2 linked regions of the Fulvivirga ulvae genome follow. The protein of the gene in region 1 interacts with the protein of each later gene in a pairwise test. Links are inferred from orthologs where the notes say so. Each region holds a gene or a part of one and is shown in the gene's direction. Other genes may lie near its edges. The genes, in order: uvrB and uvrA.

Evidence for each region.
Region 2: the proteins of uvrB (region 1) and uvrA interact in binary tests that used the Escherichia coli proteins (3 or more experiments, as listed by UniProt). The link is inferred for Fulvivirga ulvae from one-to-one orthologs.

Annotation. Positions count from the first base shown.
Region 1 is NZ_CP089981.1:3,393,553-3,399,976, reverse strand. Bases 1,836-4,795 are described here. They hold uvrB (excinuclease ABC subunit UvrB), read left to right. Parts: upstream 1,836-2,281; coding sequence 2,282-4,309; downstream 4,310-4,795. Other genes in these bases: LVD17_RS14325 (S1C family serine protease), read left to right, coding at 4,388-4,795; LVD17_RS14335 (class I SAM-dependent methyltransferase), read left to right, coding at 1,836-2,123. In the rest of the region: LVD17_RS14340 (hypothetical protein), read left to right, coding at 241-1,287; more of LVD17_RS14335, read left to right, coding at 1,320-1,835; more of LVD17_RS14325, read left to right, coding at 4,796-5,833; amaB (L-piperidine-6-carboxylate dehydrogenase), read left to right, coding at 5,975-6,424. UniProt on the Escherichia coli protein: The UvrABC repair system catalyzes the recognition and processing of DNA lesions. A damage recognition complex composed of 2 UvrA and 2 UvrB subunits scans DNA for abnormalities.
Region 2 is NZ_CP089981.1:2,495,082-2,501,933, forward strand. Bases 2,254-5,641 are described here. They hold uvrA (excinuclease ABC subunit UvrA), read left to right. Parts: upstream 2,254-2,582; coding sequence 2,583-5,441; downstream 5,442-5,641. Other genes in these bases: LVD17_RS10355 (aldo/keto reductase), read left to right, coding at 2,254-2,489; LVD17_RS10365 (substrate-binding periplasmic protein), read left to right, coding at 5,509-5,641. Outside these bases: LVD17_RS10345 (purine-nucleoside phosphorylase), read left to right, coding at 1-588; arsenosugar biosynthesis arsenite methyltransferase ArsM, read left to right, coding at 588-1,559; more of LVD17_RS10355, read left to right, coding at 1,605-2,253; more of LVD17_RS10365, read left to right, coding at 5,642-6,369; LVD17_RS10370 (substrate-binding periplasmic protein), read left to right, coding at 6,527-6,852. UniProt on the Escherichia coli protein: The UvrABC repair system catalyzes the recognition and processing of DNA lesions. UvrA is an ATPase and a DNA-binding protein. A damage recognition complex composed of 2 UvrA and 2 UvrB subunits scans DNA for abnormalities.

The DNA of each region.
Region 1 (6,424 bases):
TATTTGCGCGTTTCAACGTGTTTTACAGAGAGAACTTATATTTCCTCGAAAAAACTTACATAATCTATCTATCTGGTTTTATGATATTTATCATAAACTATATCCCATAAACTCCCTCTAATAAGCTACCAGGATTATTAAGAATTTTATAAGTGATAAATTATTACCTATGTAGTTGAACCTTAATTATTTCATTTCAGTTGTACCGCTATTCTTATAAATTTCATACTAAAAAAAGATATGATAGGTGCAAATGTAAACGGAATAAAAGTCGAAGACCTTTTTCAGTGCTACGACAAGTACAATTTTTTATATCAGGAGAAAAAAGAGAAAATGCGGTATCTCTATCCCATGATAAAGGCCAACTGGAGCATGGCACTAGATATGCCATGGGAGTACTTTTTGTTGCTTACATACAACCGTCCTGAAAAAGACCTGTTTGCTTCAGTATCAGCATGGAGAAGCACATCTCGCAGCTATCTCATTCAGCATATGGTTTCTAATCAACCTGAAAATACACGTTTGATTCTACTTCATTTTCTGGAGCTTCTCAAGGAAGATATTATGGTAAATAATGCAATTCAGGTTTACTACCAACCTAAGACCCGATTTGCCAATAACATGTTTTCATATCTGGAAGCTGAGGCAGGATCATTGCACAGCCATCTGCACACATTTAGTTTCCTAAGTTATCCACTCAAACCCATTCAATTAACAAATTCTTCAATTCATATTGAAGAGTTAAATGTAGATAACAAGGCCGATATACTACATTTTGTAAATTCAGAACGCGGTAAGTTTTACTCCTGGGTACAAGACCTGGACACGGATGACTTCAACCTTTCAAATCTTGACGAGCATTATAAAAAATACGGCCTGTCAAGAAGCCGAAAAGTCCTGGCGTTTAAAGATAACAAAAACAACATACTCGGTGTTACTTTGATTAATAAAGCTTCGGCCGGCTTAAATTTCAGCCTTTTAGAAAACTCAACCGAAATAATCCTTGACTCAAAACAGCCGGAATGGACGCTAAATGAAGTGTTGAATTCTATGCTCTACCACTTAAGTAATGAATATTTGAGGGCAGACATTAACCAAATTCCTTTGCTGATAGACCCTGAGTATGAAGAACTCGTCATTGCTTATGGCGGGTCCACCATGAGAACATATAACTTCTTTACCTGTGATAATACTGTTCTGGACAAGTGGTGCCTTTACCTTGTCAATGAACTAGAAGCGGTTCATCAACACTTATTAATGAAAAATGAACAATCAAAGGTTTCTTAAAACGGAACCATTACCCCATAAATCAATTATAAATGAATACACCTAACGTAAAACAAGTAAAATACTTTATGGACGACCCTCGTGAAGCTGGCCGTTTGGATGCCAAAGTGAACACGGATGAATTCATCGAAGATTTTATATTACCATATTTAAAAACGGATACCAAAGCACGAATAGCAGATATAGGCTGCGGTGCTGGCGCCATTGCTTCTTCTATAGCCAAAAAATTTAAAAATGCATCTGTTAAAGGCATTGACCTAAGCGAAGAACGACTGGCAAATGCCCGAAAAAAATGCGAGCACATTCACAATGCCGATTTCTCCATGGGAAGTATTTATGAACTTCCCCTGCAAGATAATTCTACTGACTTTCTTTACACCAGATTTTTACTTGAGTACCTCAAGGAGCCTGTTGAAGGCATAAAGGAAATGTATCGTGCATGCAAAAAAAATGGGCTGGTAATGCTACAGGATCTTGATGGTCAACTGCTTTTCCACTATCCGGAAACTATTGAAAACCTGGACAAGGTATTAGACGGATTATCAAAAACAGGTTTTGATCCTATGATAGGAAGAAAGCTTCTCCATTACGGGCTTTTGGCTGGTTTTGAACTGGAGCACATTGACATCCGCCCGTACCATTTCATTGTGGGTAAAATCGATGAGAAGAATGACTACCTCTGGGACTTAAAAATGGAAATTGCGCTGCCAAAATTTGAAGAGATATTGGGCAGCAAACAGCTTGCGCAAAAATTTAAAGATGATTTTATGCAATTCCTGCGAGACCCACAGACCATGATGTACTCAAACCTGTGCACTATTTATTTAAGGAAATAATCAATTAAAACACTATATAGAACGCCCTTGCCTGCTGGGTAAGGGCGTATTTTTACCTTTCGTCTAAAGAAGATCCTGGCTGCTGTCTTTTTCCTTCAAACCCTTACCCTTTTCTATCCGTTAATCTCTAGATTTGAATAGGATCACAGGAACTCATTATGAAATTCAAGATAAGCAGTGAATATACTCCAACCGGCGATCAGCCAAAAGCAATTGATGAACTGACAGCAGGACTTGAATCAGGCGAACAATTCCAGACACTTCTGGGAGCAACCGGCACTGGTAAAACCTTCACCATGGCCAATGTAATAGCCAACGTAAACAGGCCTACCCTCGTGCTATGTCATAACAAAACGCTGGCTGCCCAGTTATACGGTGAGTTCAAAAGGTTTTTTCCTGAAAATGCAGTAGAGTATTTTATCTCATACTACGACTACTACCAGCCCGAGGCATTTATTCCTTCTTCTAACCTTTATATAGAAAAAGACCTTTCTATTAATGAAGAAATTGAAAAACTGCGACTGAGTACGACCTCCTCCCTGCTTACCGGCCGGCGTGATATTATCGTAGTGGCTTCAGTATCTTGTATCTATGGTATTGGTAATCCTGAAGAATTTGGCAGGAATGTAATAAAACTAAAAGTGGGTGAAACCATAGCCAGAAATAAACTGCTCTTTGCCCTTGTCGATATCCTGTACAGCAGAACGGAAGCAGAATTTAAAAGAGGTAATTTCCGTGTAAAGGGAGATACCGTAGATATATTTGTTGCATATGGTGATTTTGCTTACCGTATTATTTTCTGGGGCGATGAAATCGAGTCAATACAAATGATTGATCCAGAATCGGGAAAAACTATTTCTGAAGAAACAATCATTTCTATTTTTCCTGCCAATTTGTTCGTTACCGGTAAGGATCTCCTCCACGCTGCCATACATGAAATTCAGGATGACCTTGTAGCACAGGTAAATCACTTCGAAACAGAACTCCGGCACCTTGAGGCCAAGCGGGTTAAGGAGCGCACTGAATTTGACATTGAAATGATGCGTGAGCTGGGCTATTGCTCTGGTATCGAGAACTATTCGCGTTACTTTGACCGCAGAAAGCCCGGCGCCAGACCGTTCTGTCTGCTCGATTATTTCCCGGACGATTATTTAATGATCATTGATGAGAGCCATGTAACTGTACCTCAGGTACGGGCCATGTGGGGTGGAGATCGCTCAAGGAAAGTAAACCTTGTTGATTTTGGCTTTCGCCTGCCCGCCGCACTCGATAACAGGCCGCTCACATTTAATGAGTTTGAGTCCATGCTTAACCAGGTGGTATATGTTAGTGCCACTCCTTCGGAATACGAACTTAGGAAATCAGAAGGGGTAGTTGTTGAGCAGATCATCAGGCCCACGGGGCTTCTCGACCCTATCATAGAAGTAAGGCCAAGCCTTAATCAGATAGATGACCTGCTGGAAGAAATTGATGAAAGAATAAAAAGGGAAGAACGTGTGCTGGTAACCACACTTACCAAACGTATGGCAGAAGAACTCACGAAGTTTCTGGAGCGCGCGGGTGTTAAGTGCCGTTACATTCATAGTGAGGTGGATACCCTCGACAGGGTTGAGATCCTGAGAGAGCTGCGACTGGGCGTGTTTGATGTACTCGTTGGAGTAAATCTCCTCAGAGAGGGTCTTGACTTACCTGAGGTATCCCTCGTGGCGATTCTGGATGCGGATAAAGAAGGTTTCTTACGTAATCAACGTTCGCTGATACAAACTATAGGCCGCGCTGCACGAAATGTGAACGGAATGGTGATCATGTACGCCGACAGCATCACAGTGTCCATGAGGACCTCAATAGATGAAACCAACAGAAGACGAAGCATACAGATGGCTTATAATGAGAAACACAACATTACTCCTACTACCATATTGCGTTCTAAAGAGTCAATCCTTCAGCAAACTGGCGTTGCAGATAAAAAGAAAGGTGGCAAGAAGTACTATACAGGTGAAGAAGCTCCGTCAGTGGCGGCTGATCCGGTTGTGGCTTACATGGGCAAAGATGAACTGGAGAAGCTTATCAACAAAACACAAAAGGCCATGGAAAAAGCTGCCAAGGAGCTAAACTTCATGGAAGCTGCAAAGTTACGCGACGAAATGACTGAACTGAAAAAGTTACAGGAAGAAAGACAACAGTAACATGTACAATTTCCTTACATTATTAAACTGAAAGCCGCGAATTATCGTTATTACAAAAACATTTTTAGCAACAGGCATATGAGTAAGCGGCAGTTCTTTTTCGGTATTTTTCTTTCATCAGTCTTTGGAGCACTTATTTCCAGTGCCATTATTTTCACTTACTTATCGGGCAACAATACATCTTTTCAATCCTATAAATCCATATCAGAACGCCAGCAGCAGGTATCTAATGCCAGCCTTATTTCGGACACCTCCATAATTGTTCCCAAAGGACTCAACTTCATACATGCCGCCAACAAAGTAGTGCCGGGCGTGGTACATATCAGGGCACTATATGCCACCGGCCAATATAGCATCAACCCTCTGGAAGGAGTTTTCAGAGGCCCCGCTCAGTCATCCGGTTCCGGGGTTATAATTTCAGATGACGGATACCTGGCTACTAATAATCATGTAATCGAAAACGCCAGTCAAATAGAAGTGGTGCTTAATGATAACCGTACATACCCTGCCAAAATAATTGGCACGGACCCTACCACCGATCTGGCTTTGCTTAAAATAAATGAAACAGATCTTAACTATGTAAAATATGGTGATTCTGACAAAATCCTGCCGGGAGAATGGGTATTAGCCATTGGCAACCCTTTTGACCTCAACTCCACAGTTACTGCCGGCATAGTCAGTGCAAAGGCTAGAAATATTGGTATTCTCAGAGATAAAAATAATCTTCAGATTGAATCATTTATACAAACCGATGCTGCCGTAAACCCTGGGAACAGTGGAGGTGCTTTGGTCAATCTCAATGGTGAACTGATCGGCATTAATACAGCAATTGCCACTCCTACCGGCAGCTATTCAGGTTACTCTTTTGCAGTGCCGGTAAGCCTGGTGCGAAAGGTAATGGACGACCTGCTGGAATACGGAAAAGTACAAAGAGGGTTGTTGGGCATTAGAATTGGAGATATGAATGCCTCCATTGCAGATGCGGAAGGTATCAATGTAGTGAGTGGCGTATTTATAAGCTATGTCAACAAAAACAGCTCTGCTGAAGATGCAGGCTTACAGCCCGGAGACGTTATCACGGCAATAAATGAATCGGAGGTTTCCAATGTTTCCGAACTTCAGGAGCTGGTAGCCCGCAACCGGCCCGGAGACGAAATACAGGTGACTTACATACGAGGTGGTATCAAAAGCAAAGTAGCTGCCATACTCAAAAACACCGAAGGAAGCACTGAACTGGTAGCAGACCGCTATGAACATGAACTCGAAGGGGCCATATTGGAAAATCTTAGTATTGAAGAGTTGAGCGAATATGATATTGAGGGTGGCGTAAGGCTAAAATCCATAAAAAAAGGGAAATGGAAAGAAGCCGGTTTTGCAGAAGGCTTTATCGTCACCAAAATTGACAAAATGGTGGTGAGTGATATCAGAGACCTCAACCAAATCATGGAAAACAAGAGCGGTGGTATCCTTGTAGAAGGCATCTATCCTGACGGAGAAAAGGGTGTATTTGGTGTTGACTGGTAATATCATTTCCATTATACGCCCACTGTCGTAAACAAAGGCATAACCTCAAATTATATTTCTCAATCGATTGTTTTTTCACAAAGGAGCGCCTATCCTTTCCCACATTTCTTTAGCTTTGCACTTTAAATAAAAAATCAAATCATGAATAACGATAACTTTGGTATAAGTGAAGCGCTAAAGGCGTTAGGAATTCAAACGGAAAATTCAGGTTCTTCAACTGGTACGAAGTGGTTGGGTTCGAAAGGTGAGCTTATTGAATCTTATTCCCCTGTAGATGGAAAACTGATAGGCAAAGTAAGTACTACTACAGAAGAGCAATACGAAGAAATAGTAAAAACAGCCGAAAATGCATTCAAATCATGGAGGCTGATACCTGCCCCAAAAAGAGGTGAAGTGGTGAGGCAGATCGGCGAAGAGCTCCGTAAGTATAAGGAAGCCCTGGGTAAACTGGTATCTTATGAAATGGGAAAATCATATCAGGAAGGTCTTGGTGAAGTTCAGGAGATGATCGATATCTGTGATTTCGCCGTAGGTTTATCGCGTCAGCTTCATGGTTTAACCATGCACTCGGAGAGGCCAAGCCACCGTATG
Region 2 (6,852 bases), 900 kb from region 1 along the record:
ATGCATGGCCGGTTCCACTTTTATGAAGGCTATAATATGAAGCAGGTTACCTTCCCTGTCAGGGTTATGAAACTATTGGGTATCGAATATTTACTGGTATCCAATGCCGGAGGTAGCATGAACCCTGACTGGAAGAAAGGAGATATGATGTTGCTGACTGACCATATTAATTTGCTACCTGATAACCCACTGATAGGTCCTAATCTCGATGAGTTGGGTCCCAGGTTTCCAGATATGAGCAATCCATATGATTCTGCACTAAATGCAACGCTGGAAGACATTGCGATTGAAAAAGGCATTACTCTCAACAAAGGCGTTTACGTGGCTGTATCCGGTCCCAATCTTGAAACCAGGGCAGAATACAGATTTTTAAGAAATATTGGTGCCGATGTAGTAGGTATGTCTACCGTGCCAGAAGTGATAGTAGCCAACCATATGAGTCTACCATGTTGTGCCATATCCGTGCTTACAGATGACTGTGATCCGGACAACCTGATGCCGATCAATATAGAAGAAATTATAGAAGCCGCGGGCAAAGCTGAGCCAAAACTGACTGAACTGTATATAGAACTGATAACGCGATTGTAATGGAGACTTATTTACAAACGACCAAAGATGTTTACAAAAAAGCCGCAGAAAACCCTGATGTAGGCCTCTGTTGTACCACCACACCGGTTTGGCAACTTCCGGAACTACAAATCCCTAAAAAGATGCTGGACATGAACTACGGCTGTGGCAGTACTGTAAATCCTCGTGACCTGGTCAATGATCCAACAGTTCTGTATGTAGGTGTAGGTGGAGGTATGGAGCTGTTGCAGTTTGCCTATTTCAGCCGACGTAAAGCCGGGGTCATAGGTCTGGATGTAGTGGATGAAATGCTACAAGCGAGCGGTGAAAACTTCAAGGAAGCTGAGAAGCAGAACCCATGGTTTAGGTCGGAGTATATTGACTTACGCAAAGGAGATGCGCTTGACTTGCCGGTAGAAGATGCCTCTGTAGATGTGGCCGCGCAAAATTGCCTGTTCAATATTTTTACTAAAGAAGATCTTAAAAAAGCTCTGACTGAAATGTACCGGGTACTAAAGCCTCATGGCAGATTGGTATTGTCCGATCCCATTTGCGATCAGCAAATGCCTGAAAATCTCCAAAGGGATGAGCGCCTGAGAGCGTTATGTCTTAGTGGTGCATTGCCTCTAAAAGATTATATCCAAATGATTACCGATATAGGCTTTGGTACAGTAGAGGTACGTGCTAAGCGGCCGTATCGTATCCTATCACCAAAACACTATGATACTACAGAAAACATTTTCATAGAAAGCGTAGAGGTATGCGCCATTAAAGACCCTATGCCGGAAGATGGCCCATGTATCTTTACGGGTAAAACGGCCATCTACTATGGTATGGATGAATATTTTGATGATAAAAAAGGTCACATTCTGATGCCCAATCAGCCCCTGGCGGTTTGTGACAAAACAGCCGGTGCATTGGCAGCTCTTGATAGGGACGATATTTTTATCTCAAACTCAACTTATTTTTACGACGGTGGCGGATGCTGCTAATCTTAATTGCGCATAATCGCACTTGAAATAACCACATATTAACTAATGACCCAGCTAAGAACTATATCAAACTCTTCATTAAAGCTTTCCTCTCTTGTATTAGGTAAATGGCATATCAATGAATTGACTCAGGCAAAACTTGAGGGATTAATCAATGCTGCCCTTGATGTCGGCATAACCAGCTTTGATCATGCCGATATTTATGGAGGCTATACCTGCGAAAGTATTTTTGGCGATTGGATGAAACAAAATGCAGGGATGAGGGATAAAATTCAACTCGTATCCAAATGTGGTATTAAGCTTATTGCAGATGAAAGGCCCGTCCACCGTATTAAGCACTACGATACCTCGAAAGAACATATCATCAATTCTGCTGAGCAATCACTTAAAAATCTCCAAACGGATCACATTGACCTGTTGCTGATCCACAGGCCTGATCCACTTATGCCGCCTGAAGAGGTTAGTGCAGCTTTTAGTCAGTTAAAAAAGCAGGGCAAAGTACTGCACTTCGGTGTTTCAAACTTTACTAACACACAATTTGAACTACTATCCAGGTACAGCGATGAGCCATTGGTCACTAACCAGATAGAGATATCCCTGTTTAAAAGTGAAGTTATGTTTGATGGCACATTGGATTATCTGATGACCCATAATATCAACCCTATGGCCTGGTCGCCTTTGGGTGGTCGGGATAATGTGATGTCTTTGGTTGGAAATCAGGAAGTACAACGAATTGCTACCAAATACAATGTGGAAACTGGGAATTTACTTCTTTCGTGGTTGTTAAAGCATCCATGTGGTATAATTCCCGTTATAGGCACTATGAATCCGGAAAGAGTCAGGTCTTCGGTAGAATCCCTGGCCGCTGACCTTGACAGGGAAGACTGGTTTGAGCTTCTTGAGCTTGTGAGAGGCTATTCTATTCCTTAGCCTGTTTCCTGTTTCGGATTGTTTTAAAGAAGTTGGATATAAACAATCTAAAGTCCAATTTTGTAGATTATTAAACAATACTCACCATAGCCTATGATCACTGATGCGGATGTAATGAAACAAGGGGATGACTTCGATATAACTGGCTATGACAGTATAGAGATATTGGGCGCCCGGGAGCATAACCTCAAGAATGTAAACCTTACATTTCCAAGAAATAAGCTGGTGGTGATCACGGGCATTAGCGGAAGCGGAAAGTCTTCACTGGCCTTTGATACGATTTATGCAGAGGGGCAGCGCCGCTATATGGAAAGCTTTAGTGCCTATGCGCGCTCTTTTATTGGCAATCTGGAGAGGCCTGACGTTGACAAGATCAATGGATTAAGTCCGGTAATTTCCATCGAGCAAAAAACCACCTCCAGGAATCCTCGCTCTACGGTAGGTACAGTTACTGAGATCTATGATTTTATGAGGCTACTTTATGCCCGGGCAGGGGAAGCTTTTTCTTATACCACCGGAGAGAAAATGGTGCGGCAGTCTGAGGACCAGATTCTTGACCATATTCTATCAGCTTATGACGGGCAGAAACTCACTATTCTAGCCCCGGTAGTGAAAGGGCGTAAAGGGCATTATCGAGAACTCTTTCAGCAGATAAGAAAAAGTGGATATTCCCGGGTGCGTGTGGATGGCGAGCTTCAGGAATTAGTGCCTAAGATGCAGGTTGATCGATACAAAACCCATGATATTGAAGTAGTTATTGACCGGATCGTTGTTGATCAAAATGACCGTTATAGGATCAGCCAGTCTTTGGCAACTGCATTAAAACAAGGTGAGGGTATAATGATGCTTTTGGATCAGGAAAACCAGATATATCATTTCTCAAAATATTTAATGGATCCGAAATCCGGGCTATCCTATGACGAACCAGCCCCAAATACCTTTTCATTTAACTCTCCTTATGGTGCCTGTCCAAAATGTAACGGGCTGGGAGTTATTGAAGAAATAACTGAGGAATCGGTAATTCCTGATAAATCCCTGAGCATAAGCAGGGGAGGAATATTGCCCCTGGGCGAATTCAGGGATATCTGGATTTTTAAAAAAATAGAAGCCATCCTGAAAAGATATAAGGTAAACCTGACTACACCTATCAGGGATATTCCGGAAGATGTTCTGAAAACTTTGCTGTATGGAGATTCCGTTCCGGTTGCAGTAAAATCAGTCAAATACCCCGGTACAGACTGGAATACCAAGTTTGAGGGCATTATCAAGTTTTTGGAGAAGCAGCGCGAGGGCGGTTCTGATAAGATACAGCAATGGATAAATGATTTTACCGTGTCGGTTACATGCCCTGAGTGTAATGGGGCCAGGCTGAAAAAAGAAGCCTTACATTTTCTTATCGATAATCAAAATATATCTCAGCTTGCGGAATATGACATCAAAACTTTATGGAGCTGGTTTGATGGCCTTGAACTGCGGCTTTCTGATAAACAGAATAAAATTGCGGCTGAGGTACTCAAGGAAATAAGAAAAAGGATTGGTTTTCTGTTAGATGTTGGACTTGACTACCTGCACCTCAACAGGCCATTAAAAACATTGTCAGGTGGGGAAGCTCAGCGTATCAGGCTTGCTACGCAGATAGGTACCCAGCTTGTAGGTGTGCTTTATATTTTGGATGAACCAAGTATCGGTCTTCATCAAAGGGACAATGTGAAGCTTATTAAAGCTCTTAAAGATCTTAGAGATCTTGGTAACTCGGTAATAGTGGTAGAGCATGATAAAGATATGATGCTTGCTTCTGATCATATTATAGATATCGGACCCGGGGCAGGTCGTCATGGGGGACATATAGTTGCCCAGGGCACACCGGATGATTTCCTGGAACTGGGTAGCGCTACGGCTGATTACCTCAAGGGTAAGCGCAACATTGAAGTGCCTTCAGAAAGAAGAAAAGGCAATGGAAAAAAACTTAAGCTTATCGGAGCAAGTGGACATAACCTAAAAAATGTCAACCTTGAGATTCCTTTAGGTACACTGACTCTTGTTACAGGAGTATCTGGTAGTGGAAAATCTACCCTCATCCACGATACATTGTTCCCTATCCTCAATCAGAAATTTTACAGGTCCAGAAGGGAGCCATTAGCCTATAAATCAGTAAAAGGGCTGGAGCATCTGGATAAAGTGATAGAGGTTGACCAGTCCCCTATCGGCCGTACACCCCGATCTAACCCTGCTACCTATACCGGAGTTTTTACAGATATAAGGGCATTATTTGCCGAGCTCCCAGAAGCAAAGATTCGTGGTTATAAGCCTGGTAGGTTTTCTTTTAATGTTAAGGGAGGACGATGTGAAACATGCGAAGGCGCCGGATTACGACTGATAGAGATGGATTTTCTGCCAGATGTACATGTACCTTGCGAAACCTGTAAAGGAAAGCGATACAACCGTGAAACACTGGAAGTGAGGTTTAAAGGGAAATCTATATCAGATGTACTTGAGATGACTGTAGAAGAGTCAGTTGAATTCTTTGAAAACCAGCCAAAAATACTCCGAAAAATTAAAACGTTGAATGATGTTGGCCTCGGTTACATTTCGTTAGGTCAGCATGCCACTACTTTATCCGGAGGCGAAGCTCAAAGGGTGAAGCTTGCCACTGAACTTTCAAAAAAGGATACTGGAAAAACATTGTATATTTTGGATGAACCTACCACCGGTTTACATTTCCAGGATATTCAGCATTTACTTGATGTACTTAACCGATTGGTTGACAAAGGCAATACAGTGTTAATCATAGAGCATAACATGGATGTGATCAAAGTTGCCGATCATATAGTTGACTTAGGCCCCGAAGGCGGAAATGGTGGAGGAACAATCGTTTGTTCCGGTATCCCGGAAGAAGTAGCTAAGAATGACCAAAGCTATACAGCCAGATTTTTAAAGGATGAATTATCATAAAAAGCTTGATTTTGTGTTTATAATGGGATAAACTTCGGACTAATCCATTTAAACCATCCTATACATAATGAACAAATTTTTGAAACTATGTCTTGCTTTAATTTTATCTCAAACAATATATCTCAATAGCTTTGCGCAACTCAGAGGAGACACCTATGCTGAGGCAAAGGCAAAGGGTACGGCCAATTGGGTATTTACATATTCTGAAGCGCCGGGATTTGCAGCTAAAGTCAATGGCAAGATGACAGGCATTACATTTGATCTGATGCATAAATTCAAAGAATTTGTGGAACAAAAAGAAAATATCAGGGTGAATATCACTTATGAGAGCAGTGCCTCAAATGACTTTATATTGTTTATGAAACAGGTTAGAGAAGGCAAGGGCGGTGTTTTTGGTTTAACGAGTGCCACCATTACGGAAGAAAGAAAGAAGACATATACTTTCAGTCCGCCCTATATTACCAATATTAGCATGATATTGTCTCATAATTCAGTACCTACACTAGCCAATGTTGCGGATATCAGTAAAATTTTTGCGGGTATGACAGCAGTAACCGTCAAAAATTCGACTAATGAAAAAGTGTTAACTGATATTAGAAACAAGTACTTCCCTGCTTTAAAAATAGAATATGTGCCTTCAACACGCGTGGCCATGCAAAATGTAATGAAGGATCCTAAAAAGTTTACAAATGCTGATTTTACCTATTACTTTGAGGCAATCCAAAACCGACAACCGATAAAAAGACATCCGGGTGGTGATATCGATACCGAGCAATTTGGGATAATTATGCCAAAAAGTAATGACTGGGACCCGTTGCTGGAAGAGTTTATGAGTTCGGAGTTTCTTGAAAGTGTTTACTATAAAAAGATCATAGCCGATAATCTGGGGCAAAGCGCAATGAAATTTTTTGAGACTATAAAACACTAATTGGCTCATACTTAGAAATCTCTATAGATAAGTTATATAATTTAGTGCAAATTTTATAAATACGGCACTGAGCACACTGAATTTGTTTAAAACATTTTGATTTGCCTGATTCATTCATGATTATTATAGGTTAAATTCTTTCTAACTATTAATTATTATGAACCATCTTGTTGACAAAAGAAAAATTCAGTGCGCTATAGTACTCGGTTTGTTGCTAAATACATCCTTACTTTTTGCCCAGCTTAAGGGAGATACCTATGCGACAGCAAAGTCGAAAGGGTCAGCAAACTGGGTATTCACCTATGCTGAATCTCCCGGGTTTTCCTCAAAAAAGAATGGTAAGATGACAGGCATCACTGTAGACTTAATGAATAAGTTTGAAGAATATGTTGAAAAGAAGGAGGATATTGAAGTCAACGTAACTTACCAAAGCAAAGATCCTAATAATTTCACACTGTTTCTGGAAGAGGTTAAACAAGCCCG